One region of the Dickeya sp. CFBP 2040 genome, then DNA from elsewhere that is predicted to be linked to it. Evidence: predicted binding sites of a transcription regulator. Region 1 holds the regulator's gene; the other holds the start of a gene.
The links. Region 1 encodes PurR, which represses purine synthesis genes. Its sites were predicted from a motif close to CANGCAAACGTTTGCNTG; they were not measured.
Positions count from the first base shown of each region.

Region 2: purM (phosphoribosylformylglycinamidine cyclo-ligase) is a predicted target of PurR. The motif match lies at 6,758-6,775, and genes of this name have one in related genera.

Region 1 is NZ_JAAVXH010000033.1:75,394-87,549, reverse strand. It holds gene bglF (PTS beta-glucoside transporter subunit IIABC) at 1-805, shown strand, start outside; gene Dpoa2040_RS05125 (glycoside hydrolase family 1 protein) at 839-2,236, shown strand; gene Dpoa2040_RS05120 (esterase family protein) at 2,410-3,594, shown strand; tRNA gene Dpoa2040_RS05115 (tRNA-Val) at 3,765-3,841, opposite strand; tRNA gene Dpoa2040_RS05110 (tRNA-Val) at 3,873-3,949, opposite strand; gene Dpoa2040_RS05105 (MATE family efflux transporter) at 4,110-5,483, opposite strand; gene Dpoa2040_RS05100 (riboflavin synthase subunit alpha) at 5,763-6,416, shown strand; gene cfa (cyclopropane fatty acyl phospholipid synthase) at 6,513-7,664, opposite strand; gene purR (HTH-type transcriptional repressor PurR) at 8,085-9,110, opposite strand; gene Dpoa2040_RS05085 (YnhF family membrane protein) at 9,459-9,548, shown strand; gene Dpoa2040_RS05080 (C40 family peptidase) at 9,731-10,639, opposite strand; gene Dpoa2040_RS05075 (Grx4 family monothiol glutaredoxin) at 10,972-11,322, shown strand; gene rnt (ribonuclease T) at 11,367-12,056, opposite strand.
Region 2 is NZ_JAAVXH010000090.1:3,848-16,003, reverse strand. It holds gene mglC (galactose/methyl galactoside ABC transporter permease MglC) at 1-679, opposite strand, end outside; gene mglA (galactose/methyl galactoside ABC transporter ATP-binding protein MglA) at 699-2,219, opposite strand; gene mglB (galactose/glucose ABC transporter substrate-binding protein MglB) at 2,341-3,336, opposite strand; gene galS (HTH-type transcriptional regulator GalS) at 3,711-4,751, opposite strand; gene purN (phosphoribosylglycinamide formyltransferase) at 5,020-5,658, opposite strand; gene purM (phosphoribosylformylglycinamidine cyclo-ligase) at 5,658-6,695, opposite strand; gene upp (uracil phosphoribosyltransferase) at 6,955-7,581, shown strand; gene uraA (uracil permease) at 7,761-9,050, shown strand; gene hda (DnaA inactivator Hda) at 9,166-9,873, shown strand; gene arsC (arsenate reductase (glutaredoxin)) at 9,883-10,239, opposite strand; gene Dpoa2040_RS13775 (M48 family metallopeptidase) at 10,254-11,717, opposite strand; gene bcp (thioredoxin-dependent thiol peroxidase) at 11,908-12,156, opposite strand, start outside.

The sequences.
Region 1 (12,156 bases):
GATTTTCGGTATCACCGAACCGGCGGTATACGGCGTGACGTTACCACTGCGTCGCCCTTTCATCTTTGGTTGTATTGGGGGCGCTGTAGGCGCGGCGGTCATGGGGTATTTCCATACCACTACTTATTCTTTCGGTTTTCCCAGCATTTTCACCTTTACCCAGATCATTCCGCCGACCGGCGTGGATAGCAGCGTATGGGCGGCCATCATCGGCACGCTGGCGTCGTTCATGTTCGCGGCGTTGGGCAGTTGGTCGTTCGGTGTTCCTAAAGACGAAGCACAACCGGCGGTGGTGCGGCAGACTGAGTTGGAAGCCACGCAAACCAGCGCTGCCGTTGTTAGCGTTGTGCGTGATGAGACGCTGTTTAGCCCGTTGACGGGTGAGTTGGTGCCGCTGGATCAGTTGGCTGATCGCACCTTTGCCAGCGGCGTAATGGGCAAGGGGGTCGCTATCCGACCTTCGCAAGGGCGGCTGTATGCGCCGGTGGACGGCACCATAGTCTCGCTGTTCAAGACGTATCATGCTGTTGGCCTGGCATCGCGGGGCGGCGCGGAGGTGCTGATGCATGTCGGCATCGATACCGTCCGGCTGGAGGGGCGTTATTTTACCCCACATGTGCGTGTCGGTGATGTGGTGCGTCAGGGCGACCTGCTGCTGGAGTTTGATGGCCCGGCGATAGTAGCGGCAGGATACGACCTCACTACCCCGATGGTGATTACCAACAGCGAAGATTATCGCGGGGTTGAGTCTGTCACCAGCGGCAAGGTGGATGCCAATACGCCGCTGACACAGTTGATATGCTGAATAATTGTTGAATAGAAACACAGGAGATCAGTGATGAGTAATCCTTTCCCGGAGCACTTTTTATGGGGTGGCGCCATTGCCGCTAATCAGGTGGAAGGCGCCTATCTGACCGATGGAAAAGGACTTTCCACGTCGGATTTACAGCCCCAGGGCATCTTTGGCAGCATTGTGGCGCGCCAGCCGGGTGACAGCGGCATCAAAGATGTGGCGATCGATTTCTATCACCGTTACCCGCAGGATATTGCACTGTTTGCTGAAATGGGATTTACCTGCCTGCGTGTATCGATAGCCTGGACGCGCATTTTTCCTCAGGGTGATGAGGCTGAGCCTAATGAAGCGGGGCTGGCATTTTATGATCGGCTGTTTGATGAACTGGCAACACACGGCATTCAGCCGTTAGTGACGTTGTCACATTATGAAATGCCGTATGGACTGGTGAAAAAACAAGGTGGCTGGGGTAACCGGTTGACCATTGAGTGCTTTGAACGTTATGCCCGTACGGTGTTTACGCGTTACCGCCACAAGGTCAAACGCTGGCTGACGTTCAACGAGATTAATATGTCGCTACATGCGCCTTTTACTGGTGTCGGGTTGCCGCCGGATAGCGACAAAGCAGCGATTTATCAGGCTATTCACCACCAATTAGTGGCGAGCGCCAGGGCGGTGAAAGCCTGCCACGATATTATTCCAGATGCGACGATCGGCAATATGCTGCTGGGGGCGATGCTCTATCCGCTGACCAGTAAGCCGGAAGATGTGATGGAAAGTCTGCATCAAAATCGGGAATGGTTATTCTTTGGTGATGTGCAGGTACGTGGCGCTTATCCGGGGTATATGCATCGCTATTTCCGCGAGCAGGGTATTACGCTGAATATCACAGAACAGGATACGCAGGATCTGACATCCACCGTTGATTTTATTTCTTTCAGTTATTATATGACCGGGTGTGTCAGTACCGATGAGACACAACTCGAAAAAACGCGTGGCAATATATTAAATATGGTGCCGAATCCGTATCTGGAAAGTTCTGAATGGGGCTGGCAGATTGATCCGTTGGGGCTGCGTTATTTGCTGAATTTCCTGTATGACCGTTATCAAAAGCCATTGTTTATTGTTGAGAATGGGCTGGGTGCGAAAGATAACATCGAAGCAAATGGTGAAATTCACGATGATTATCGTATCCGTTATTTAAACGATCATCTGGTACAGGTCAGCGAAGCCATTGCCGATGGTGTGGAGGTATTAGGATATACCTGCTGGGGACCGATTGATTTAGTCAGCGCCTCGAAAGCGGAAATGTCCAAACGCTACGGTTTTATTTATGTTGACCGTGATGATACCGGCAAGGGGTCGCTGGAACGGCAGCGTAAAAAGAGCTTTTACTGGTATCAATCGGTTATTGCCAGTCACGGAAAAACGCTGACACGTTAATAGACATACATGATTCAAGTTGCAGGAAAGACAACCTACCTGCAACTTGAAATATGAACAGCATAAATCAAGAAGAATTCGTTTACCGCCGGTGTTTGAGTTGAGAACTGGCGGTGAGCGCATACGGCTCAGTCTGCCTGTTTACCCTGTACCCATAACAAGAGAGGTTAATAATGAAAACCAGGAAAACCTGTCTGTACCTGTTATTCTCTGCGCTAAGCATCTCCACACCGCTGGCGGCGCAAGCCGTGTCGGGCGCTATCCCGACGTTACCGCGTACCGACGTGGCAACCCGGCACTATTTGTCGCAGGTTAACGCGGATAACAGTATTACTTTCCGGCTGTTTGCGCCAGATGCCAAATCGGTAAGCGTGGTGACTGGCGCGACGCCGGAAACCTGGGTCGCACACCCGATGACGAAAGATGATCTAGGCGTCTGGTCGTGGCGCAGCGAGCCGCAGCAGCCCAATCTGTACGAATACTTCTTTAATGTGGATGGCTTTCGCAGCGTTGACACTGGTTCGGCGTTGCCTAAACCGCAGCGACAGGTCAACACCAGTATGATTCTGGTGCCGGGCAGCGTGCTGGACACACGGGCGGTGCCGCATGGCGAGCTGCGCACCGTTACCTATCATTCGGCGTCGCTGAAATCGGAACGGCAAATCTATGTCTGGACGCCGCCGGGCTACACTGGCGCGGGCAAGCCGTTGCCGGTGCTGTATTTCTATCACGGATTCGGTGATGCTGGCGATTCTGCCGTCAGACAAGGACGTATTCCTCAAATCATGGATAACCTGCTGGCGGAGAAAAAGATTTCGCCGATGCTGGTCGTGATCCCGGATACCGAAACCGATGTCGCCGATGCCATTGCGGAAGATTTTCCGCCGAAAGATCGTCGCAAAACGTTCTATCCACGCAATGCGGCGGCGGCTGATCGTGAGTTAATTCATGACATCATTCCACTGGTCAGCGCGCGGTTTAATGTGCGGCGCGATGCCGATGGCCGTGCGCTGGCCGGGCTGTCGCAAGGCGGTTATCAGGCGCTGGTGTCCGGCATGAGCCATCTGGATCACTTCGGCTGGCTGGCGACGTTTAGTGGCGTAACCACCGAAACGGTGCCGAATGCACAGGTTAGCGTACATCTGGGGAATGCCGCTGCTATCAATCGACAACTGCATAATTTCACTGTGGTGGTGGGTGAAAAAGATACGGTGACTGGTAAGGATATCGCCGGGTTAAAAGCGCAACTGGAGCAGAAAGGCGTGAAATTCGATTACCGGCAGTATCCCGGCTTAGGGCATGAAATGGACGTCTGGCGCCCGGCGTATATCGAATTTGTGCAGAAGATTTTTAAATAACCGAAATGCAAGTCAGGTAACAAAACGGGCAGGGTATCCTGCCCGTTTTGTCATGCGCAGAGTCAGGCATCGGCCAGGGTGGTGTGTAAAGTGCACTACAGAGCGAGAAATAGACTGAAAGCAGAAACAGTAACTGGCAAGGATAATTCATTGAGAAACAGCGGATGAATTGGTGCGACCGAGTGGACTCGAACCACCGACCCCCACCATGTCAAGGTGGTGCTCTAACCAACTGAGCTACGGTCGCAATATGTGTGTTGGTGCTGATACGCTGAAAATGGTGCGTTCAATTGGACTCGAACCAACGACCCCCACCATGTCAAGGTGGTGCTCTAACCAACTGAGCTATGAACGCATTATTTTTATCAGCTGCCGTCAGGGCGACAGCGGGGACGAATATTAACGGGCCGGATGGCTGCTGGCAAGGAGAAAAACGCAAAATTCCCGCTGTGCCACACTGATTGGCGAGCTTGTAGACAGAGCACCGTTTTTTGCGCTCTGTCTCTATTATGTCGTCAACGCGCTGCGCGTGCCAGAATACGGGCTGGCGATTGACGTTGCACCCAGCGGATACGCAGCACCATCATGGTGGCGGAAGCAGTCAGGCCGATGATGAATCCACACCAAAAACCAGCTGGTCCCATACGCGGCACCAGCATGTCAGTCAGCGCCAGCACATAGCCAATCGGTAGCCCCAGCAGCCAATAGGCAATGAAGGTGATGAAGAAGATAGCGCGAGTATCTTTATAGCCACGCAATACGCCGCTACCAATGGTCTGCACGGCATCGGAGATTTGGTAGAGCGCCGCTAACAGCATGAGATGCGACGCCATTGTCACCACATCCGGATTTTGGTTGTACAGCATGGCGATAGGTTCACGCAGCGTGATGGTAAAAATAGCTGTGCACATTGCCAGCAATATGCCGGTAGCGATGCCGGTGCGTGCTGCCACCCGCGCTGCCTGTGCCGAACCTTCGCCCAGCCGATGGCCGACGCGAATAGTGGCGGCAACGCCAACAGACAGCGGCAACACGAACATCAGCGAACTGAAGTTGAGCGCGATTTGGTGGCTTGCGACATTCACTACCCCAAGCGGCAATACCAGCAGAGCGACAATAGCGAATAATGTCACTTCAAACAGCATCGCCAGCGCAACCGGCAGCCCCAGCCCGGCTAAACGCCGGAGTATTGCCCAATCCGGTTTCAGCGGGGCGTTGAACTGACGAATATCTTTTAGCCAGTACGCGTGACGGGAATAAATGGCCATCATCAGCATCATTATCCAGTATACCGAGGCTGTCGCTACCCCGCAGCCAACGCCGCCTAACTCCGGCATCCCCAGCTTACCGTGGATAAAAACGTAGTTGATGGGAATATTGATCAGCAGGCCAATAAACCCGATCACCATCCCCGGCTGTGTTTTGGATAACCCTTCGCACTGGCTGCGCAACACCTGATAAAACAGATAACCGGGTGCGCCCCAAAGCAATGCGTGCAGGTATTTTACGGCTTTGTCGGCCAGTTCCGGCGCGCCATCGTGCATCAGGTTAATCGCGTATTTTCCCTGATAGAGCGTCACCATGGTCAGAACAGAAATGGCCGTCGCCAGTAAGAATGCTTGCTGGGTTTGATGAGCAATACGGTCCCGGCGCCCTGAGCCGTTGAGGTTCGCCACCACTGGCGTAAGCGCCATCAGTAAACCGTGGCCGAACAGGATAACAGGCAACCAGATGGAGGTACCCACCGCTACCGCCGCCATATCGGTGGCGCTGTAGGAACCAGCCATAATGGTATCCACCACACCCATTGAGGTTTGCGATACTTGCGCGATGATGACCGGAATAGCCAGCGCCAGCAAATGACGGGCTTCTGATAAGTACTTCTGCACGAAAACACCTTCCTAAAGCAGGATGGAGAGAGATCTCTAATGAGGAGAGAAAGACAATCATCCTTTATTTGTACGAAAAAAGATGAACTATTGTAACGATTTGCCAACAGTAAACCAATGATTGACTCGCCGGGCATGATCCCGTTGGTTTTCCTGATGATATGGTGCAAACTGCCTGACATGAGTGAACGTAGCCACTTCCAAACATGGCTCAGTCGTGTCATACCACTGTCGTCGCGCGTTCACGCCTATTACTGATCAGGAGGCAAGGTCAACACCATGTTTACCGGTATTGTTCAGGGCACGGCGACTGTCGTGTCTGTCGATGAAAAACCCAATTTTCGCACTCATGTGGTACAACTGCCCCCCGAACTGCTGCCGGGGTTGGAAACGGGCGCTTCCGTAGCGCACAATGGCTGTTGTCTGACTGTTACCGGAATCGATGGTGATCGGGTCAGTTTTGACCTGATCAAAGAGACGTTGCGGCTGACCAATCTGGGTGACGTAAACGTGGGTGATCGGGTTAATGTAGAGCGTGCGGCCAAATATGGTGATGAGATCGGTGGGCATGTGATGTCCGGCCATATTATGTGTACGGCGGAGATCGTGAAAATTCTGACGTCGGAACATAATCATCAGATCTGGTTCCGGTTGTCTGATGAATCACAGATGAAATATGTGCTGCACAAAGGATTCATCGGTATTGACGGCATCAGCCTGACGGTGGGCGAAGTGACTCGCAGCCGTTTTTGCGTGCACCTGATTCCGGAAACACTCCTGCGCACGACGCTAGGCCAGAAACGATTGGGTGATCGTATTAACATCGAAATCGACCCGCAAACCCAGGCCATTATCGATACGGTTGAACGTGTTCTGGCTCGTCAGGCACAGCAGCAAGCACAGGCGGCGGCACAGGTAGAGCAGGGCGAATAAGCTGCTTCCTCGCAACTTTGCTTTGAGCATAAGCAAAACCGGCAATTGTCTGCCGGTTTTGTTATTGAAGCGGCGATATTCGCCAGAAGCTAATTGTTATCTGGGTACTCGCAAACCACCTTCCACGCCATCCGCGCTAAATAGTACCTGCCAGAGATGAATATCGCGTGCTCGGAACGAGCCAGCACAGACGTTAAGATAGTAACTGAACATTCGCTGGAAACGTTCGGAATAACGCTCCGACAAGGTTGGCCAGTGTTGCTGGAATCGTTCATGCCAGGCCATCAGCGTGCGGTCATAATCTGCGCCGAAATTGTGCCAGTCTTCCATTACCAGATAGGGTTCGCTGGCTTGTGCGATATGCTGCACTGAAGGCAGGCAGTAGTTGGGGAAAATGTATTTGTTCATCCAGGAGTCAACTTTCAGATTGGTTTCATTGGTGCCGATAGTGTGCAGCAGGAACAACCCATTAGGTTTGAGGTTTTTTCTCACAACCTGAAAGTAGGTGGGATAATTTTTCGGTCCGACATGTTCGAACATGCCGACAGAAACGATACGATCAAACTGCCGGTCTAGGTCACGGTAGTCTTGCAGCATGATGGTAACTTCCAAATCCTGACAGCGTTGCTGTGCCAGCACCTGCTGTTCGCGGGATATGGTAACGCCCGTGACACTGACGCCGTAATGACGTGCGGCGAATTCCGCCAGTCCACCCCAGCCGCAACCAATATCCAGCAGCGTCATGCCACGACGTAACTGCAACTTTTCACAAATGAGGCGCAGCTTGTCTTGTTGTGCCTGTTCAAGCGTTTCGGCTTTCGTCCAGTAACCACAAGAATACTGTAAGTAAGGATCGAGCATCAGGGTGAAAAGATCGTTACCAAGGTCGTAATGCTCTTTACCCACGATCCAGGAACGGCGGCGAGATTGCAGATTGGTCAACCGTGCTATCAGGATCCGTAATGTATCTTGCCAGCGATGCGGTAGTTGGTTTTCCAGTCGGGTACGTATCACACGGTGGAAAAACATGTCCAGTCGTTCACACTCCCACCAGCCATCCATATAACTTTCGCCTAATCCGAGCGAGCCATCACGCAATACGCGCTTATACATCTCAGGGTTGCGGACCTGAATATCAAATGGACGAGAACCGTTAATCGCGATGTCGGCGGTGGATAGCATTTCATTAACGATTTGGAACCAAGGTAGATTGGGTGTCCCCAGTTCCTCAACATAGGATGAACTCATAACTTCTCCCTACCTTGCCAAATAAATGCTTTTGCAAGGAGTAATTTAGACAACATAACCATGACGGGCTTTGATAGACCCGAACCATCGTCTATCCCTGAGCGTCTCAGAGGAAAGTAAGAGAAAAGCTGGTACAAAGATATCTACCAAGGCTGAAACCAAATAAGAGATGCGACGGTCAGCAGGTGGAATAGAAAAAATGAGGCGATGCGTTTAATACATCGCATGATCATAATTGTTGTCATCAACTATACAGTCAATTGTATGACGGCTTTAATCCGTCGGCAAGATTCGTCGGATTAAAGCAGCACGTTGAGTCATGCCTTTTCGGCAGTTGCGGCACTCGTCGCGGCCATGCGTAGCGCGGTACGCCGCATGATTTCGAGTCGTCAGGCAGCGAGATAGAGAATTGTCTGGATTTTAACGGCGGTAATCGCGGTACGGGCCATCAGCGACTGAACGACGTTCAATTAAGGTCGGATGTACTTCGATGGTTTGGGCTTCCTCGCGTTTACTGGTAATACGGTCAAGCAGCATGGAGAACGCCGCTTGCCCCAGTCGTTCCTTGGGTTGATGAATGGTGGTCAGTGCGGGAGTAAAATATCGGGAGTGACGTACATTGTCGTAACCGATCACCGAAATATCCTGTGGCACACGCAGACCCAGCTCGTCAGCAGCGCAAATGGCACCCATCGCCATGATATCGCCGCCGCAGAATACTGCCGTTGGCCGTTGTTTCTGGGCCAGAATCTGGTGCATCGCTTTGTAGCCGGACTCTGGCTCAAAGTCGCCCTGAACCACCCAGTCTTCCCGTAAGGGAATATCAGCCTCTTTCAACGCTTTCAGGAACCCCAGGTAACGCCCGCTGCCCGTATTGCGCCCCTGAGAGCCGGGAATAGCGCCGATGTCACGGTGACCACGCTCAATCAGATAGCGCCCGGCCATGTAGCCGCCCGCAAATGCATTATCAATAATAGTATCGGTAAAATCGTTATGGGCTTCGCCCCAGTCCATCACCACCATCGGGATGTGACGATAGTCCGCCAGCATGGACAACAATTCAGGCGGATACTCAGCACACATCACCAACAGCCCATCGACCCGCTTTTGTGCCAGCATGGATAGGTAAGCACGCTGCTTATCCTGATTGTTGTGGGAGTTGCACAGGATTAGCGTGTAACCTCTGGCGTAGCAGCTGTTTTCCACCGCCTCGATAATTTCGGCGAAATAGGGCGCTTCGCTGGAGGTTGCCAGCAGGCCGATAGATTTGGTGTGGTTGACTTTCAGGCTACGGGCCACTGCACTGGGTGAATAATGCAATTCATCAATCGCTGCGCGCACCGCAGCCTTGGTCTCTTCGGCGACGAAACGTGTTTTATTGATCACGTGTGATACGGTTGTGGTTGAAACGCCCGCGCGTTTTGCCACATCTTTGATCGTTGCCATCTAAAGTGACTCCTGAACTCATCTGTTACAGCAGTAAATATGTTGTTAATCGTTTGCCTGCGTGAAATTTTCTCCTGCCAGACAAGCAAGGCAACATTCAGGAGGAGACATGCCGAGGTTGTAGCTGAAGGGAGGACTGACGCATCGACCAACGCAGTGTATATCGTAAACTGCGGATTTTGGCCGATTTAGAGCAAAAGTGGAAGAGGCAATTCGTGTTATCTCTGTGACGCAGAATTCGGTTTTTTGACCTCGGTTGAGTCATAATACACCTATATTTTGTGTGATTCCCCGCCTGCCGGGGCTTACTCAGACATGACGTGATATCAGTCAATAACAGGAGAATATATGGATACTAATCTGAAAATGTCACTGTTCACCACGGTGGCTACGCTGGCGATGATCATTGTCTTTAGTCTGAGTGCGATACTGAACTGATTGCAACTGGTGTTCTCATCATCGGCGGTGAAATCTATCGGTATCAAAAACCGGTATCTTTATCAGCATCAAATACACCAAAAGGGGCATAACGCCCCTTTTGTGTTATCTCAAGTTGTGTTATCTCAACGTGTCTTATTCAACGGAAATATTCATTCAACAGTATTCCAGCCGGTTGTTGCTTAACGGATGGTTTTGGGTGTGACCACGCGGCGAGCGCCAACATAATGATCTTGCCAGTAATCTTCGCTCAGTTTGCTGATTTTAATGTCTGCACCGGAGCGCGGTGACTGAATGAAGCGACCATTACCGAGATAGACACCCACATGGTCGGCAGCACCGCGGTTGGTGATGTGGAAGAACACCAGGTCACCGCTTTCCAACTCGCTTTTCTTGATCGGCGCGGCATCACGCAGGTGGAACATCTCATTGGCTGTACGCGGGATTTGAATTTTCACTACATCTTTATAGGCGTAGTAGACCAATCCGCTGCAGTCGAAGCCAGAACGTGGCGTAGCGCCACCCCAATGATAACGTTTGCCGATTTGACTCATCAGCTTGTTCATGGCGGTCAGTTTAGCGTGTTGATACCGTTTTTGGTGAGTGGCGTTAAGGGACGGCGCAGTTTTGTCCTGCCTACCTTTTTTGCTTGTGGTTTTGGCAATCACAGCTTCATGTGCTTTGTGGCTGCTATGGGTCTGAGCAGAGGCGCTTTTTTTCGTGGTTTTGCCTGCTGGCGCTTTGGCCTGAAGATTTTTTTCTTGCTGTTTCTTGTTGGTCGAATGGGACGAGCTGGCGGCCATCAACGGCTTTTTGTCATTGTGCGGTTTGCTGTTTTTATCGTGAACCGATGCTGTTTTGACCGGTGCAGCCTTAGTCGTTTTTTCCGGTTTTTTGTTATGTGTCGGCGCTGCGCCTTTTTTGTTGGTGTTTTTGGCTGCTTTGCTTTTCTTAGATTCATCAATAGCGTTATTCGCCGCTTCCACACCGTTTTTGCGCGGTAATACCGCAGACCCATGTGGATTAGCGTTCGCCAGATTAAAAAACAGGTTACTGAAAAATAATAAAAAAAGCGTAATAAATAAACGCATAATAATTTTGACCGAAAGTTGTCCTCAATCGTTCACTGTTTACAGTATTCCCGAAAATGACCTGATAAAAAAGCAGGTGATAATGCAATGTTACTACAAAATAGTGAGAAAACGTTAATAACGGTATTTGCTGCTTAATTATTAAACAAATTAGCGTTGTCCTGTGCGGATGGATGGGGCGATGAATAAGACCTTACAAAAGATAGCGTTTTTTTGTGGTCGTCGCTATCGTTAGAATACAAAATATAAAGAAGCGGTATGCGATAGTCTGCCGCGAGTCACATGACCAGCCGTTGACAGGCTGATCATCACGCGCTTGAGGAAGCAATAGAATGACGACAACGACACTTGAAAAAATTCAGCGTCAGATCGCTGAAAACCCGATTCTGCTGTACATGAAAGGTTCTCCAAAACTGCCAAGCTGCGGCTTTTCTGCTCAGGCGGTACAGGCGTTGTCAGCGTGTGGCGAACGTTTTGCTTATGTAGATATCCTGCAGAATCCGGATATCCGCGCCGAACTGCCAAAATACGCCAACTGGCCGACATTTCCGCAGTTGTGGGTGGATGGTGAATTAGTTGGCGGTTGCGACATCGTGATTGAGATGTATCAGCGCGGTGAACTGCAACAACTGATTAAAGAAACTGCCGATAAATACCGTTCCAGGCAGGAAAACCAGCAGTAATCCTCTTTATTAATTATCAGGCAGCGTTGTGCTGCCTGATGGCTTTACTTTTCGCTATCGATGGACTCGTTATCGATGCTTACCGGTATGTCGTTCGCGGCTGAAGCCAACGGCCAGCCACCCATACGCTTCCAGCGATTAACCAGTTCACAAAACAGCTGCGCTGTTCGTTCGGTGTCATAGAGCGCTGAATGAGCCTGGCTGGCGTCGAAAGGAATATCCGCCGCGATGCAGGCTTTGGCCAGAACGGTCTGTCCTAGCACCAGCCCGCTGAGCGCGGCGGTGTCAAACGTGGCAAACGGGTGGAATGGGTTACGTTTCAGACCGCAGCGTTCTGCTGCCGCCATTAGAAAGCTGTGATCGAAGGTGGCATTATGCGCCACGATGATGGCACGACTGCAGTCCTGATCCTTGATTCCCTTACGTACCGCCTTGAAGATGCTGTGTAGTGCTTCATATTCGCTCACGGCTCCTCGCAGCGGATTGGCAGGGTCAATGCCGTTGAACGCCAATGCTTCCGGTCGCAGAATAGCGCCTTCAAACGGTTCGATATGAAAATGCAACGTGTCGTCCGGCTGTAACCAACCGCTTTCATCCATTTTCAGCGTTACGGCTGCAATTTCCAGCAGCGCATCAGTTTTCGCGTTAAACCCGGCGGTCTCCACATCAATAACAACAGGGTAAAAGCCACGAAAACGCGCGTTAAGAGCGTTCAGGTTATTTTTCTCAGCCATTCGTTTCTTGTTTCTTCAATAATATGCAGTGCGCATTATGGCAAATTCGGGTGGGGGATGCAGTAAATGTGCATGACGGCGAATCATTGCTCCCCCGGAA
Region 2 (12,156 bases), on a different contig from region 1:
CGTTCACGCCGGAGACTTTGGCGGCTTCCGGATTACCACCGATAGCGAAGATGTTTTTGCCAAAACGGGTCTTGTTCCACAGAATCCACACGAACAACGACGCAATTGCCGCATAGAACGTGATGTACGACAGCTTGAAGTCGCCGAGACGAATGAAACCTTGGGTGAAGGTAGAGAAACGGTCGTCAAAGCCGGCTATCGGCGACGCGCCGACGATATCGTAATACAGAGAGTTGATACCGTAGACGATGATCATCGTACCTAATGTCGTGATGAACGGCGTCACTTTCAGGTAAGCGATGATAATACCGTTAACCAGGCCGATCACCGCACCGATGGCACAGACGATCAGAATTACTACCGGAATCGGCATGGTTTCCAGATGTGGGAACACCTTGTTGCTGTTGTCCATCGCCTGTAATAGCGTGGCGGCGACGACCGCGGCGAGGCCGACCTGACGACCAGCCGACAGGTCTGTACCCTGAGTGACGATAAGCCCTGCTACGCCGAGCGCGATGATCACACGCACGGATGACTGGGTCAGAATGTTACTCAGGTTGGTAAAACTGAGGAAGGTGGGGTCCTGGAGAATAATAATCACCAGCAATACTAACAGCACGGCGTAGATGCCGCTGTCTTTCAGCCAGGTGAGCGCACTTTTTTTAGTTGTAGCTTTCATGATAACAGCCCTTGCATCATTAAAGGTGTAACGACGCTAAACGGAGGATCTCGTTCTGCGTGGTGTTCTTGGTTTCGACAATGCCTGCGACGAGGCCATTACTCATTACCAGAATGCGGTCGGTGATGCCCAGCAATTCCGGCATTTCAGAAGAAATGATGATGATTCCCTTGCCCTTTTTCGCCAGCTCTGAAATGAGCTGATAAATTTCGAATTTGGCGCCTACGTCGATGCCGCGGGTTGGTTCATCCAGCATCAGAATTTCCGGTTGAGTCAGCAGCCAGCGTCCGATGATCACTTTTTGCTGGTTACCGCCGGACAGCGAGCCGATAGACGTGTGGTGGCCGGGGGTTTTCACCCGCATAGAGTCGATAACCCACTGCACATCGCTTTTCATGCGCTTGTTGTCCAGCAGGCCGAGGCTGTTCTTGTATTTATGGATGTTGGAAATCAGCGAGTTGAAGCCGACGTCCAGATAGGCATAGATACCGGTAGATCGCCGCTCTTCGGTGACCAGCGCGAAACCGTTGTTGATAGCTTCGTTGGCGGTATGGTTGTGGATGTCTTTGCCACGTAGCTTGATGGTGCCGCCGAGTTTTTCACGGATACCGAACAGGGTTTCGACGATATCGGTACGTTTGGCGCCGACCAGCCCGGCAATTCCCAGAATCTCACCCTCACGCAGGTCAAACGACACATCGCGTATTGACGGCTGGCGCATTGAGGTCAGGCCGCGCACTTCCAGCATCACCTCGCCTGGGGTGTTGGTTTTGTCCGGAAAACGCTGATTGAGGGAGCGGCCAACCATCATAGCGATGATCTGGTCCATATTCAGCCCTTCCAGCGGTTGGGTGGCGACCCACTGACCATCACGCAATACGGTGATTTCATCACACAACTGGAAGATCTCTTCCATCTTGTGGGAAATGTAAACGATACCGCAACCCCGGTCTTTCAACTTACGGATGATAGTGAACAGGTGGTTCACCTCTTTTTCCGTCAGTGATGAGGTGGGTTCGTCCATGATGACGATTTTGGCGTTGTAGGAAAATGCCTTGGCAATTTCGATCATCTGCATTTGCGACACGGACAGGGTAGCCACTTTGTCGCGCGGGTCGATATCGATATCCAGTTCATCGAAAATCGCTTTGGTATCGCGATACATTTTTTCCTGATCGACGAACAACCCTTTTTTCGGGTAACGGCCAAGCCACATGTTATCCATGACTGAACGTTGCAAAACCAGATTCAATTCCTGATGCACCATGGATACGCCATTCTCCAGCGCTTCTTTGGCGCTTTTGAAATCGATTTCCTGTCCCTGAAATTGAATGCTACCTGAGTCTTTCTGATAAATGCCGAACAGACATTTCAGCAGAGTCGATTTTCCTGCGCCGTTTTCTCCCATCAGGGCATGGATAGAATGAGGTCGCACCTTCAGGTTGACATTATCCAATGCCTTTACACCGGGAAACGACTTGCTGATAGTGGTCATCTCCAGCAGGAATTCGCGCTGAGTGGTTAGAGTGTCGCTGGTCATATTTTACCTGGTCAAAATAATTACCTGGCTGAAAGGTTGCCGGGCTTGAACATGACTGCCTGGCTGAGAAAATCATGCTTTCAAACAGTAGGGGCGCAGCGGTTACTGCGCCCCGACGAGATTACTTCAGGAACTGTGACAGGTTTTCTTTGTCAACCGGTACGTACGGTACGCGAACTACCTTGTTTTCAATCTTGAAGTTGGTGCCTTCACCTGCCGGTTTACCCAGTGCCAGGTTTTTCGCCAGATCAATCGTCGCCTTGGCCTGGTTGTCTGCGTCGTTCAGCACGGTACCAGCCAGTGCGCCGGATTTGATCAGCGACAGCGCTTCTGGCAGGGCGTCAACGCCGAACACTGGAATGCTGCTCTTGTTGTGGGCTTTCAGCGCTTCTACTGCACCCATAGCCATGGCGTCGTTGTTGGCAATCAGTACTTCAATTTTGTTGGCGTTGGGACCGGACATCCAGGCGTCAACCTTGTCTTTAGCCATCGCGGTATCCCACATGGCGGTATCCATCTGCAACTGCTGGACTTTCATGCCTTCTTTGGTCAGGGTGTCAACCACATATTTAGTACGGGCCTCGGCATCCGGATGGCCCGGCTCACCTTTCAGCAGTGCGTACTGGATGGTGCCGTCTTTGTTAAGATCCCAGGCCGGATTCGCTTTCCAGTGCTTGGCGATCAACTGGCCCTGAATGATACCGGACTCTTTGGAGTCAGTACCGACGTAGTAGGCTTTGTCGTAGCTGGCCAGTACTTTGGCATTCGGTTCTTTGTTAAAGAACACGACCGGTACATCGGCGGCTTTCGCTTTTTGCACCACTATGGCAGCAGCTGCCGGGTCAACAAGGTTGATAGCCAGTGCTTTCACGCCTTTAGCCAGCAGCACGTCTACCTGATCGTTCTGTTTGGATTGGTCGTTTTGTGAGTCGTTCATCAGTAGTTCGACGCCACCCAGAGCTTTAGCTTCTTTTTCAATATCCTTGCGCACCATCGACATGAAGTTATCGTCGTATTTGTAGATGGTGACGCCGATACGGGTGTCTGCAGCATGGGCAGTGGCTCCGAACATCATGCTGGCAACCAGGGCAGTGAGAGTGAAAATCTTCTTATTCATGATATCTCCGGGTTTATGCAGGGTAGTTCTCAGTCCGGCCATACGACGCAGGATAGACGTAGTACGGCAGTCAGTTAGTTATCGTCAGCATGGCGTAATAGCGCCGGGCTGACGGAGATTGCAGGCATGGCCCGCTTAAAGCCTGACTTCCCTGTTTTCAGACCGTGCTCGCCTGCTCGGCGGCGCGGCCTGATATGCATCCTGAAACAGATAGCGTCCTGAAATCGGTATTGTGAACGTTTTCGCCGTGGCGGCCGCTAACGATTCAACTGACTGGGCGACCGTGTTGCAAGGCGTCCGGCCTACGCAGTACGCCATCATGATAGAGAGCGCAATGTTAATTAACTGTGAATTTACTCACAAATTGAAAGCGGTTACATCGGTGATTTAAAAGATTTAGTGACCGCATCCACATTTTCACATGTGGCTACCGAGTGTCGCTTTACCAGCGTCGGCATAAAGCAGTGTCTGGCTGTTGGGTCCAACAGCCCGGCTGCGCCTTTTAGCGCCAGTTCGGTAGCGATTTTCGCCATGGAAACAATAGGGTAACGGATGGTTGTCAGACGCGGGTCGGTGTAACGAGAAATCGGGATATCATCGAAACCGACCACCGAAAACCGTTCCGGTACCGGAATACCGTTATCTTTTAGTGCCATCAGTGCGCCAGCCGCCATGCCATCGTTGTAGGTGAATACTGCCGTGAGCTGCTGGTTGTGCCCCAGCAATTCCACCATTGCCGTTTCACCGCCTTGCAAGTCCGGCTCGCCGCTGGCTATCCACTCATTCGGCGGCTCGATACCATGTTCCTGCAACGCCTGCCGCCAGCCGGTAAGGCGCTCCATGACGTCCTCTATCGGATGGCTGGAGCGGAGATAGCCAATGCGCTGATGCCCTTGTTGTAACAGCATTCGGGTCGCCATCATGGCACCGCTGACGTTATCGAGGCAGACGCAGCGGTGTGGATAGTCAGGCAGCAACCGGTTGATCAATACCATTCCGGGTACCTGATCCATGAACTCCGCCAATTCCTCATCGGATAAGGCTTTGGCATGTACGATTAGCGCGTTGCAGCGCTGGCGAATCAGTACTTCAATAGCGTGTCGTTCTTTTTCTTCCTGGTGATAGGAGTTGTTAATCAGCACATGTTTTTGCAGGCGCTGCGCCACCGTATCCACCGCTTTGACCATCGCGCCGAAAAACGGGTCTGACACATCCATCACCACCACGCCGATAGTGTCGCTGACCTGAGAAGCCAACGCCTGCGCATTGGCGTTAGGTCGGTAACCTAACTGCTCAACCGTCAGCAACACCAGCTCGCGCGTTTGCTGGGTGACTGCGCTGTTGTTATTGAGCACACGAGAGACGGTGGCGATGGAAACACCGGCCTGACGTGCGACATCACGGATGGTAATCATTCATACTCACCACAGAGGAAAAAGTTCACGAGGGTTGCCCTGACACTCAAGCTATCCTGGCCTATTCTGTCAGGCGTTATCACCAGACTACGTGAATCAGGTCACACTGATGAAAGCGGTTACATACAATTCCGTAACCTTTGTGACGAATGTCATTATCTGAACATAAAGACAGCAGCAATATTCCGGCGTGGCAATGTTTGCGGGGGAATATCACTCAGGGTAAATGCCCCGGCAGCGCGCCAGGGCAAAAGGGAAGAAAATAGGTTTAATCGGCAGCGTAGCCACTGGTGGGAACGACCTTGCCGTCGAGCCAGGCCTGATTGTTGCGCAGCGTCAGTCGCCCGGACAGAAACCAGCTTACCACCAGCGGATAAATGCTGTGTTCCTGTGTTTGCACCCGTTCCTGAATGTCTTGCTCGGTGTCGTCGGGGAATATCGGCACCCTGGCTTGCAGAATAACCGGACCACCGTCCAGCTCTTCGGTCACGAAATGCACTGAAGTGCCGTGTTCGCTGTCGCCGTTTTCCAGCGCTTTGCGGTGAGTATGTAAACCGGGATATTTCGGCAACAGCGATGGATGAATGTTCAACATCCTGCCGAGAAAACGAGCGACGAATCCGGCGCTGAGGATACGCATATACCCGGCCAATACCACCACATCCGGCTGATATGTTTCGATTTCTGCTGCCAGCGCTTCATCGAAATCGGCACGGCTGGCATAGTCACCCGGCAAGAGTGCGTGGGCGGCGATTCCGGCGTCACGCGCTCGCTCCAGGCCGAAGGCATCCGGATTATTACTGAATACTGCGGTAATTCGCCCGGCAATGCGACCATGCTGGCAGGCGTCAATTAACGCCTGCAGATTGCTTCCCTGACCTGAAATCAGGACAACGATGTTTTTCATCACTGGATGACCACGGTTTCTCCGCCATCGGTACGGGTAATGACACCGATTTTCCAGGCTGTTTCGCCGTTGCTGTTGAGGTGAGCGATAGCCTTGTCCGCCTGTTCGGCTGGCAGGGCGATGATCATGCCCACGCCACAGTTAAAGGTGCGATACATTTCGTGACGGCTGACGTTGCCATTTTGCTGCAGCCACTGGAACACCGGCGGCCACTGCCAGCTGGATTCTTCGATCGTCGCCTGCATACCTTCCGGCAGTACGCGCGGAATGTTTTCCCAGAAGCCGCCGCCGGTCAGGTGGGAAATGGCGTGTACGTCGATGTTTTCAATCAGTGACAGCACGGATTTCACGTAAATTTTAGTCGGGGCCAGCAGATGGTCTGCCAGCGGTTTGCCATCCAGTTGGACCTGTTCCGGGTTGGCGCCGCTGACTTCAAGGATCTTGCGGATCAATGAGTAGCCGTTGGAATGCGGTCCGCTTGAGGCCAGGGCTATCAGTGCGTCGCCTTCGCGTACTTTACTGCCGTCGATAATCTTGGCTTTTTCAACCACGCCAACGCAGAAACCGGCTACATCGTAGTCATCGCCGTGGTACATGCCGGGCATTTCGGCGGTTTCACCACCTACCAGCGCACAGCCGGACTGTTTGCAGCCTTCGGCGATACCGGTGATAACGCGGGTTGCAGTATCCACATCCAGCTTGCCGGTAGCGTAATAATCGAGGAAGAACAGCGGCTCGGCGCCCTGTACCACCAGATCGTTAACACACATCGCCACCAGGTCGATACCAATCGTATCGTGACGCTGCAGGTCCATCGCCAGACGCAGCTTGGTGCCAACCCCATCGGTGCCGGAAACCAGTACCGGTTCGCGGTATTTTTGCGGTAAGGCGCACAGGGCACCGAAACCGCCCAATCCTCCCATGACTTCCGGGCGACGGGTCTGTTTCACTACACCTTTGATACGGTCTACCAATGCATTGCCAGCATCAATATCCACGCCTGCGTCTTTATAGCTGAGAGAGGTTTTATCGGTCACTGCGGAGTCCCCACGGAGGTTACGATTGGTTTAAAAAATGGAGCGCGCTAATTCTAACAGCGTAAGCAAACGTTTGCGAGCGGTGTCTTTGCGGTGTGGTGGTTTCGGCAGGTCAACATAACGGTCTTTGTCGGCCAGCGGCGATAATTTCCGTTTCTGCTTGATTTGGATCAGACTTGAATCTATGGCGTAGATTGGAAAAAGCGGTATAATCCCGCGATTTTTTTGGCCGTCCACTGCCGATGGGGAGTAAAAAGTAATGAAAATCGTCGAGGTGAAACACCCGCTCGTCAAACATAAACTGGGTCTGATGCGCGAGCACGATATCAGTACCAAGCGTTTCCGTGAACTGGCGTCTGAAGTCGGTAGTTTGCTGACCTATGAAGCCACTGCCGATCTGGCGACGGAAAAGGTGACCATCGAAGGCTGGTGCGGTCCGGTTGAAGTTGACCAAATCAAAGGTAAGAAAATTACTGTTGTGCCGATCCTGCGTGCCGGCCTTGGCATGATGGAAGGGGTGCTGGAAAACGTTCCGAGCGCGCGTATCAGCGTGGTGGGGATGTACCGCGACGAACAGACGCTGGAGCCGGTACCCTATTTTCAGAAACTGGCTTCCAATATCGATGAGCGCATGGCGTTGGTAGTAGACCCGATGCTGGCGACAGGCGGTTCGATGATCGCAACCATCGACCTGCTGAAAAAAGCCGGTTGCCGCAGCATTAAAGTGTTGGTACTGGTAGCAGCGCCGGAAGGCATCGCCGCGCTGGAGAAAGTGCATCCGGATGTGGAACTGTACACCGCCTCGATTGACAAGGGCCTCAACGAACACGGTTACATCATGCCGGGTCTGGGCGATGCAGGCGACAAGCTGTTTGGTACTAAGTGATAGCCAGCCGACTGTAGAGTCGGCTTTTTTTTGCGTATGGGCTGCCCGTTTCTGACGTAACGGATTGTCCCTGTGCATTCCATGGATGGCGACATTTTTTCAGCGTCGGTGTTTGCCGGCGCTGAACTTTCTGCCGGGTTCCCCGGTATTTTTCAGTCTGAGACACAGAGGAAAACAAGATGACTCGTCGCGCCATCGGCGTCAGTGAACGCCCCCCACTTTTGCAAACGATACCGCTGAGTTTCCAGCATCTGTTTGCGATGTTCGGTGCCACCGTACTGGTGCCGATTCTGTTTAAGATCAATCCGGCGACGGTATTGCTGTTTAACGGCATCGGCACGCTGCTCTATCTGTTTATCTGCAAAGGTAAAATACCGGCGTATCTGGGTTCCAGCTTTGCATTTCTCTCACCGGTATTTCTGCTGTTGCCGCAGGGATATGAAGTGGCGCTGGGTGGCTTTATCCTGTGCGGCGCACTGTTTTGTCTGGTGGCATTGTTGGTGAAAAAAGCCGGGACCGGCTGGCTGGACGTGATTTTCCCGCCGGCAGCGATGGGGGCGATTGTTGCAGTCATTGGTCTGGAATTGGCTGGCGTGGCTGCCAACATGGCAGGGTTACTGCCGGCAGCGGGTGCGGAAATGGACGGCAAGACCGTGACGGTATCGCTGGTAACGCTGGCGGTAACCGTGCTGGGTTCTGTGCTGTTCCGCGGTTTCCTGGCTATTATCCCAATCCTGATCGGCGTATTGGTGGGGTATGCACTTTCTTTTGCTATGGGCATGGTGGATTTGGCTCCTATCGCTCAGGCGCACTGGTTCGCTTTACCCACCTTCTATACACCGCGCTTTGAGTGGGTGGCGATGTTGACGGTGTTGCCAGCCGCACTGGTGGTGGTAGCCGAGCACGTTGGTCATCTGGTGGTGACCGCCAATATCGTGAAAAAGGATTTGATGCGCGAGCCAGGCTTGCATCGTTCTTTGTTCGCTAACGGCGTATCTACCATGTTGTCCGGTTTCTTTGGTTCCACGCCAAATACCACCTATGGTGAGAATATCGGCGTGCTGGCGATCACGAAAGTTTACAGTACCTGGGTGATTGGCGGGGCGGCGGTGATTGCGATTCTGCTCTCCTGCGTTGGCAAACTGGCCGCAGCAATTCAGGCAGTGCCGGTACCGGTGATGGGCGGCGTGTCGCTGCTGCTGTACGGTGTGATCGGCGCGTCTGGTATCCGGGTGTTGATTGAGTCCAAAGTGGATTACAACAAAGCGCAGAACCTGATCCTGACCTCGGTTATCCTGATCATCGGCGTCAGCGGCGCGAAGATCCACCTGGGTGCGGTGGAGCTGAAAGGCATGGCGCTGGCCACCGTGGTAGGCGTGTTTCTGAGCGTGCTGTTCCGTGTTATCAGCATGGTTCGTAAAGAGGAAGAGGTGATCGACGAAGAGGACAGCAAGTCATCTGATCACTAATCTCCCGGCCCGTCGGCAGTCCGGCGGGCAATGCGGTGAACCGGCAGGATGCCGGTTCAATCGCCAAAGGTTTCTATGCTAAACTTGATTTGTTTTCCTGCCCGTTTGGTTTGAGGTGCTTCTGAACACACCGGCACAGTTATCATTGCCACTCTATTTACCCGATGACGAAACCTTTGCCAGTTTCTATCCGGGAGAGAATACATCTCTGCTGGCTGCCATCCACACAACGCTGGATCAGGAACATGGCAGTTATATCTATTTCTGGTCGCGTGAGGGTGGGGGACGTAGTCACCTGCTACATGCCGCCTGTGCGGAGTTATCCCGTCTTGGTCGTGCGGTCGGTTATGTGCCGCTGGATAAGCGCGCCTATTTCGTACCGGATGTACTGGAGGGGATGGAGCAACTGGCGTTGGTGTGCATCGATAATATTGAGTCGATTGCTGGCGATGACGCGTGGGAAATGGCGCTGTTTAATCTGTATAACCGCATTCAGGAAGGTGGGCGTACCCGGTTACTGATAACCGGTGATCGCCCACCGCGCCAAATCAACCTGCAACTGGCAGATCTTGCCTCGCGTCTCGACTGGGGGCAAATCTACCGGTTACAACCGTTGTCGGATGAAGAGAAAGGCGAAGCGCTGAAGTTACGTGCACGGTTGCGTGGTTTTGAACTGCCGGAAGACGTCAGCCGTTTTCTGCTTAAACGGCTGGACCGAGAGATGCGTACCCTGTTCATGACGCTGGATCAATTGGATCATGCTTCTATCACCGCCCAGCGTAAGCTGACGATCCCTTTCGTCAAAGAGATTCTCGGCTTGTAATGTTGCCTGTTACAGTATATCCAGCACCTGCTCCGGCGGACGGCCAAGTTTAGCTTTACCGTTGGCTATCACAATCGGGCGTTCAATCAGTTTCGGGTGAGTGACCATCGCCTCAATCAATTGCGTTTCCGTCAGGCTGTCGTCGGCCAGATTCAGCTCACGGTACAGATCTTCTTTTCGGCGCATCAATTCGCGTGCACTGGCAAAATCCAATTGTTTAATCAGCTTATCCAGTGTGGCGGCATCCGGCGGTGTGTCGAGATACAACACGACGTCCGGTTCAATGCCTTGTTGCTGCAGCAACGCCAATGTTTCACGGCTCTTGGAGCAGCGGGGATTATGATAAATGGTCACCGGTTTACTCATTCCTCTCACCTTTTTCAGGATTTTTCATAAGGACGAAAGCGTTGCTGTAGCGCACGTAACTGATCGATGCGGGCATCGTAGCGTGCCTGATCGAGACTGCCGAGTTTGCTTTGCGAGCTGGCGTTGCTCAGCAAACGAATCGCCTGATCCAGCTTGCCGTTCAATGCCAGGCTTTCCGCACGGGATGCCAATTCATCGCCGCGCATATTCTGCGCTGCGGAAGCTTGCGCCAGTAAGTCCCAGCCATTTGGATCGTCGGGATGGGAATAAGTGTATTTGCGCAGAATACGGATAGCGTCGGCTGATTTGTGGCTTTCCACCATCGCGTTAGCCAGGTTGAGCTGCAATACCGGGTTGTCTTGCACGTCCGGCACTTTCTGCAGGCGAGCAACCGCCAGGTCGGCGCGTTGCTGGCCGATATCGATATCGGTCATCAAATCAAGAAACCAGGGGTTTGACGGCGATTTGTCCAGCAACGGTTGCAGTGTGGCGCGTGCTTCATCGTACTTCTTGGCCTGATAGGCATGAATGGCGCGGCCATACTGAGCAGCTTGCTGTTCGCGCGCATTGCCTTTAGCCCAGTTATCCAATAGGGCGGCGCCATACGGGTTGTCCTGTGATCCGTACATTCCCAGCACACGCGCCTTGGCGAACAGGAAATCCTGAGAAGAGTGCACCAGGGTTGATTTCATTTGGTTAGCACGGTTACGCGCGTCTGACAGTCGGCTTTCCGGTAGCGGGTGCGTCAGCAGCATTTCCGGCGGTTTGGTGGCATAGCGAGACATATCCGCCAGCCGTTGCAGGAAATTGGGCATCGCCTGAGGGTCGAATCCGGCGCGTTGCAATACCTGAATCCCGATACGATCCGCTTCCTGTTCATTCGCCTGGGTAAAACTGATGATGCTTTGCTGCGCGCCTGCCAGCGTGCCGCTCAGTGCGGCGAACCCGGCCTGTGGGTTTGCCATCGCCAGCAGCAGTGAGCCGAACGCGCCTGCCCAGGCCAGCGGTGCACTGGCTTTCTGAGCCTCCATGGCGCGTGCCAGATGCCGCTGGGTTACGTGGGAGATTTCGTGCGCCAGTACCGAGGCTAGCTCACTTTCACTTTCCACATAGCGGAACAGCCCGGAGTGCAACACCACATTACCGCCAAAGAAGGCAAAAGCGTTGATTTCGTCATTATTGACCAGGAAGAAATGAAACGGGGTGCGTACGGAATCGGCTGACTTGACCAGTCGCCCACCCAACTGATTGATATATTGCAGCAACAGCGGGTCGTTAATCAGCGGTGCGCCGGCGCGTAACTGGCGCAGGTAAAAGTCCCCCATGACCAGTTCCTGATTGATGCTGAGCGTTCCACCGGCGGTGGTGCCGATATCCGGCAGCGTGTCCTGTGTCGTGGCTGTGACCATCAGCGGGCTTGCGCTTAGTAACGCGCCTGCCAGTATGGCGATGACCGTCTGTTTGAACCGATAGGACATAACGAAGACAACCTTTCGAACAACCTGAAAGAATGGTCATCATCTTAGCCAGCAGTGGCAAACAATGAAACATGAATAGGGAAAAAGGCGGTGTAAAAAATGGGAAATGCGTGGTGGTCTGTGGTTTGCCGACGCACCGAATACCGCGTCGGCAATAATCAGGAGCAGAATAATCAAGAAAGAAAAAGGCTCAGGCACCTTTTAAGTAATTCAGTACGATATCGTGGTGATTACTGGTCTTGAAGTCATCGAATACTTTTTCGATGTTGCCTTCCGCGTTGATCAGAAAACTGACCCGGTGAATACCGTCATAGGTTTTCCCCATAAAGGTTTTTTCACCCCATACGCCGAACTGTTCAGCTACCTGATGGTCTTCATCAGCCAGCAGGGTAAAGTTCAGCAGCTCTTTTTCCGTAAAGCGGGACAATTTCTCCGGCTT